Mastigocladopsis repens PCC 10914: one gene and its partner. The protein of the gene in region 2 interacts with the protein of the main gene of each other region in a pairwise test. Links are inferred from orthologs where the notes say so. Each region holds a gene or a part of one and is shown on either strand. Other genes may lie near its edges. The genes, in order: bioB and MAS10914_RS0124865.

Region 1 (3,117 bases), 2.0 Mb from region 2 along the record:
CTTGTCCGTAAAGAAAGCCTCTGCCATCACCTAAAAAAGGGTTATATTCTCCAAATTGATAGCCGTGATAACGTAGTGCCAAAAGTGGTTTTCGTCCCTCAAATTTGCCAAAGGCTGAGATGAAGTGTTCGTCTTTTACGAATTCCGAGTTTAGTCCTAATTTGGGTAGAAGTGCATCGTTACGCCAGCGCAAAATATGTTGAGGAAATTCTGCTGCGACAACTTCATCGTAGTACTCGTCGCCTAGGGATTCAAGGGCACCTTCGTAGCTGAGGTTGAGAAAAGGATTGGTAGAATTCGTGTTGTTTGAAGTTTCAGCCAAAGCCATCAGATTTATCCAAAATTATTGTAGAGTGTAATCTTGTTAGGATTTAAATCCTTGAATGAGATGTGTAAAAGCTTATAGGTTTACCCGCCAGTTAGGGTTGGTCATACTTGTAAGGATGTGATCTTGCCATTTTCCATTAATTAACAGGTAGTCCCTGGCATACCCTTCGACAACAAATCCTAACCTTTTCAGGACATTGCCGCTGCGTTGGTTGTGAGGCATATAATTTGCCATAATTCGGTGCATGTTTAATTCTTGAAATACATACTGAATAGCCGCTTGCAGTGCTTCTGTCATATAACCTTTTCCTTGTTCAACCTCTGCAAGACCGTATCCTACATTACAGTACTGAGCGGCACTTCTGACAAAATTAGAAAAGTTGATAAGTCCAATAATTATTTTTTGACTATTTTTAGAAAAAATAAATAATCTTAATGATATATCGTTAATAAATTCTAAATAGTTATTCTCTACCTGATTCTGCCAATACTCTTGAGTGAAGAAGTTATCAGACCAAGGAGGAGAGAATGGAGTGAGATATGTTTTGTTTTCAGCATAAAATGTGAGGATTGCAGGTATATCCTCCTTGCTTGCTAGTCTTAAGAACAGACGTTCTGTTGTAATATGTGGCAGTTCCAATTCCATATACTACTAATATTTTCTCCCAAAGCTATTACCCACTTTTCATAATTTAGCAGCAGTGAGGGTTGATGTATTATCAACATGGATTAGTTAATACGTGAGGAAGAGCTAAAATTATGCAAAAACCTTACAAAGGATAGAGATGACAGTAGTAATACGGTACGATTGGCAAGAATCAGAAATACGTGAAATATATGATACACCTCTGCTAGAGCTTATCTATCAATCTGCTAGCGTGCATCGCCAATACCACGACCCTCGAAAAATACAGGTTTGTAAACTGATATCTATTAAAACAGGGGGTTGTCCAGAAGATTGTAGCTACTGTGCCCAATCCTCCCGCTACAAAACAGAGGTTAAAGCACAAGCACTCTTAGAAAAAGAAACAGTCGTCAGCATTGCCCAACAAGCTAAAGAAAGCGGTGTGAGTCGTGTCTGCATGGGCGCTGCGTGGCGAGAGGTGCGCGACAACTCCCAATTTGAGCAAGTGTTGGAAATGGTCAAAGAGGTGACAGCATTAGGATTAGAGGTCTGCTGCACTTTAGGTATGCTAACTCAATCACAAGCCAAGCGCTTGGAAGAAGCAGGGCTTTACGCCTACAACCATAACTTGGATACCTCAGAGGACTACTACAGCACTATCATTACAACCAGGACTTATGGCGATCGCCTCAACACGATTAACAATGTCCGGCAGACTAATGTGACCGTCTGTTCTGGTGGTATACTCGGCTTGGGCGAAAGTGTGGATGACCGCGTGTCTATGTTGCACACTCTGGCAACCCTACATCCACATCCAGAATCAGTGCCAATCAATATTCTCTCGCAAGTTCAGGGCACACCTTTGGAAAATCAGCCCGATGTCCCCATTTGGGATGTGGTGCGAATGATTGCCACAGCACGTATTTTAATGCCTGCGTCTGATGTTCGTCTAAGCGCAGGTAGAGCTAGACTTTCGCAATTAGAGCAAGCTTTATGCTTCTTAGCGGGAGCCAATTCCATCTTTTCCAGTGACAATGGGCATATGTTAACGGTGACGACTCCCTGTCCTGCATACGATGCTGACAGTCAAATGCTGAATTTACTCGGTCTAGAGGTGCGTTCTCCTTTTGTAGGTCAACATAAAGCCTCTAAGGAAACCGTGGTTCGATGAACATCTCACGCCAAGACTGGCAACGGATGATAAAACGGATCTAACGGATTTATCTGTCAAAACAAATCATTCGTTCTATCCTTCAGCTCATCCTTTGCCCGCTTTGTGCCTTGGCGTGAGACTCCAAAAAATCAATTAAATCAGCTTAATAGCACGCAAACCGAAAAGCAACCCAACAGCGATACCAAAGAACAGACCCAAGAAGACTAAGTAAGCTATTACACCAAACATTGCAGTTTCTCCATAATGGTTTATCAATATTATTGAATCATTTAGAGATGAAGCGCTCAATAAAAATATTCCTTGAACTTTCTTGAGTTACCCTATAACAAGGGAAGACTTATAGTTAGAATAGTCCATATTTCTTGTGAAAGTAACAATTGAATAGCAACTTTAGGATATGAAATACGCTCTTATTGCTAGTGCTTTGATGCTTGTCAGTGGGTTAGGGTTTGAAACTGGGATTGTTATCGCTCAAACAACTAGTAAACCCTCCGCCACATTAACACCAACACAAACGACGGTCGCTAACTTCCAAACGGAAAACTATAGTGTTAGGGTGTTTCGCCAAGGCAGCCAAACGCGGATGAATCTCTTTGATAAGAGAACAAACAAGCTGCAATTGAACGCTGCCCCCGTTCAAGTTGAACGCGGCGGTCAACAGACAAATTATACCACATCTGAGGGTGAACGCTTATTCCGCATCTCTGTTGACCAAGCTGGTAACAGGTCAGTTGAAATTAACGGTCCTGGTCAAGTTATTCAGGAGATGACGAATTAATTTGAGTTAGGGGTTAGGGGTTTCAGGGATAAAAAATATCCCTGAAACCCATACAACGCAGAGACCTTGCGCCTCTAGACCCTGAACGCAGCTTAGAAAAGTTAAACCACAAAGCGTTGTGCATTTGGGCATGGGGAGTGCTAATGCTGTAGAATACAGCCGTCGGGCGCTAGGAAAGGGATTTGGTGATGGCTTCTATTATTAACGTAAATC
Region 2 (3,180 bases):
ATGGAGGTGAAGATATAGCCATAAGTTGTGAGTCAGGAAGTTCAGGGAATTGGGGGATAGGTTGCTAATTAACGTCTTTGTGATTGAATTTTGTCAAAAATAGCCCCATCTTCAAAGAATTTCGCTTGAATTTGATCCCAGCCGCCGTAATCTTGAACTGTACCTAGATTTTTGACCTTAGGATACTTATTTGTAAGTTCTTTCGTTTGTGGTGTCTCCTCTATAGGTCGGAATCCGACTTTAGCAAACTCCTGCTGTGCTTCTGGAGTATAAAGGTATTTGACAAAAGCTTCTACAACTTCTCTGGTACCGTGTTTATCGACATTCTTGTCTACAATTGCGATTGGATTGTCGATGGAGATGTTCACATCAGGAATGACGTAATCAACTTTCTCGCCCTTCTGTTGTGCCAGAATGATCTCGTTTTCATAGTTAATCAGAGCATCCCCTTGATTCCGCTTGGCAAATATATCAGTTGCTTCACGCGCATCTTTTGTCAAGACGGGAACATTTTTGTAAACTTTCGTAATAAATTCTAGGGCTTTGTCCTCTCCTCCACCAGTTTTAATCACTGAATTCCAGAGGGCTAGGAAATTCCAGCGAGCGATACCAGAGGTTTTAGGATCAGCGGTAATTAGTCCTACACCATCTTTTGCCAAATCTGACCAGGTTTTGATGCCTTTTGGATTGCCTGGGCGAGTGACTAATGCAGCAACAGATTTAGAGACAATGCCGTTATTGGGGTATTCTTTCTCCCATCCTGGCTCAATCAATCCAGCCTTCTGAATCCTGTCTACGTCTAAGCCAAGTGCTAAGTGGACAAGATCGGCTTCTAAACCATCAATCACAGCACGAGTTTGAGAACCAGATCCCCCGTAGCTTTGCTCAAAGGTAACATTCTGGTTACGTTCTTTCTTCCACTGTTCCACAAATTTTGGAATAATAGCGTCGTGAGCTGCTTTAGTCACAGCAAATGAAACGAGTGTGACTTTCACATCCTGCTTATTGGCGGCTACAGGGCTTGCAGCAGAACCACCACTCTCACTGTTAGTGCCAGTGTTACTCGCACCACCAGAGCAAGCAGCAATAACGACACTCAAGCTGATTCCTATCAAAAAAAGTGATAAAAAACCTTTTAAAGAATTAAACCTAAATTTATCAGCTATTTTTAAGAGTGTTTGCCCCTGCTGCTTGAAAACACGTTGCCAAAAACTCATTTTACTTTCCCCTAGAATTTTACGGTATGTCGGTAAAATATCCGTATTTATAGTTTATTGTAAGAGATATTACAGGGGAGCAGTTAAAAATGCAAGAGAAAATATTCACTTTCTCCTGAGGAAAAGTGAATATTTTTGGATAATATTGCAGTTACAACCGCTTGAAAAGAACTTAGAACTCGAAATATTTCCAACTTACTAGCTGGGGATTCAAGAAAGAGGTTGCTATTTATGCAAACTTATGGGGTAAACCATCTTGAAATACTAGCAGTTCTCCAGGTTGGATTTGCGTCCAAAGTTCGTTGTCAGTGAGCGGAGTGGTGGCGATGACGGTAACGCGATCGCTTGGAGTGGTCAATTCACTAAAATCAACAGTTAGGTCTTGGTCAATTAAATGAGCAGCAGCAAAGGGTGCTTGACGTATGATGTAGCTGAGTTTTGTTGAGCAGTGGGCGAAAAAGTGTTCTCCATCCGAAAGTAAGTAGTTAAAAACACCTTTGTCTGCCAATATCTGGGTAATATCCCTAAGTACTGGGACAAGTTTCTCCAAGGGAGGTTTATCCTGAGGAAAGCATCCTCGCATCCTATCTAGGATAAGACAAAAAGCTTTTTCACTATCGGTATTCCCCACAGGTTGATAAAACTTCAGATCCTGGGGATGAAGATCTGGTAAATCTCCGTTGTGGGCAAACACCCAGTATCTTCCCCACAGTTCCCGCCGAAAGGGATGGCAGTTTTCCAAAACCACTTCACCTTGAGTTGCTTTACGGATATGGGCAATCACATGAGTAGAGTGGATGGGATAGCGTCGCACCAAATCAGCTACAGGAGAAAAGACAGAAGGTTTAGCATCTAAAAAAATCCGACATCCTTTTCCTTCAAAGAAAGCAATACCCCAACCATCGCGATGGTCGTCAGTTTTTCCGCCTCGCGCCGAAAAGCCCTCAAAAGAAAAGCAAATATCAGTTGGTACATTGCAATTCATTCCCAGCAGTTGGCACATGGATGTTGAAACTCTCAACTCTAGAGTAACGGCTGTGGGATCAAGATAAACCAAATTCACTTATTGATCTGGCATGAATGTTTCACTCTACAAAACTTCGTTATCAAGTTCAGTAGGAGTATAGTTTGGTTATTAAGAAGACCACAGAGTAGGAACTTAGAACTCAGTTGGGTATCCCCATAAATAAATGCGCGCTTATTTAAACAAGGACCCCGTATTTCTCGTACGTAGTATGGAGTCATACATTTTGACAGACTTCCATGTTTAAAAATAGGCGGCTCAGTTCCTTTTTACCGTTTATTATTCTGACTACTGAGTTCTGTGTTCTGAGTTCAATCTTGCGGTCATTAGTCAAGACTCAAGAGTTATTAGTCATGAGTTTTCTCCCCCACACCCCTTACTTCCTCCACTCCCTCTACTCCCCTACTCCCCAAACACCCACACCTCTGGCTGCAACCATATACCGGAAAATGTATTCCATTAACTCAATGTAATTGCGGGCGGTTTTGGGAGAAGGTGCCCAAACTGTAACGCCGTGGTCGCGGATCAGTAAAGCTGGTATTTGTGGGGGAGTGGTTGTAAAGCGCTCTTTAATTTCATCTGCAATGCGAGAAACCTGTAAATGGTTGGCAAATATGGGCATAGAACAACAAGGGTTCTCTTCCCAAACACCCAAACCTTTGAGCATCTCCAACGGTGGTAAGGGCAAGGTATCTCCTTTGACAAAGCGAGAAACCAAGCTTGCTTCTACTGAGTGAACATGGTAACAGCTCATAGCGTCGGCAAACAGGTCATAAAGAACCTGGTGAATAGCTGTTTCAGCTGAAGGCTTCAAATCAGGTGAGGGTTGCTCTACCTTACCGTTTGGCTGGATAGGCACAAAATCTCCAGGTTCTAATTCTCCTTTAGACCGACCACTGGCTGTAATCCAGAAGCTCCCATCGGGTAAACGAACCGACA

The links.
Region 1: the proteins of MAS10914_RS0124865 (region 2) and bioB interact in binary tests that used the Escherichia coli proteins (3 or more experiments, as listed by UniProt). The link is inferred for Mastigocladopsis repens PCC 10914 from one-to-one orthologs.

The regions. Positions count from the first base shown.
Region 1 is NZ_JH992901.1:3,168,486-3,171,602, reverse strand. Bases 334-3,117 are described here. They hold bioB (biotin synthase BioB), read left to right. Parts: upstream 334-1,112; coding sequence 1,113-2,123; downstream 2,124-3,117. Other genes in these bases: aroB (3-dehydroquinate synthase), read left to right, coding at 3,093-3,117; MAS10914_RS0116250 (hypothetical protein), read left to right, coding at 2,524-2,904; petL (cytochrome b6-f complex subunit PetL), read right to left, coding at 2,259-2,354; rimJ (ribosomal protein S5-alanine N-acetyltransferase), read right to left, coding at 401-973. Outside these bases: MAS10914_RS0116270 (protein adenylyltransferase SelO), read right to left, coding at 1-328. UniProt on the Escherichia coli protein: Catalyzes the conversion of dethiobiotin (DTB) to biotin by the insertion of a sulfur atom into dethiobiotin via a radical-based mechanism.
Region 2 is NZ_JH992901.1:5,136,078-5,139,257, forward strand. What follows is about bases 334-3,180. They hold MAS10914_RS0124865 (class II glutamine amidotransferase), read right to left. Parts: upstream 2,221-3,180; coding sequence 1,447-2,220; downstream 334-1,446. Other genes in these bases: MAS10914_RS0124860 (sulfate ABC transporter substrate-binding protein), read right to left, coding at 334-1,217; mtnB (methylthioribulose 1-phosphate dehydratase), read right to left, coding at 2,636-3,180. Also shown: sulfate ABC transporter permease subunit CysT, read right to left, coding at 1-22; more of MAS10914_RS0124860, read right to left, coding at 69-333.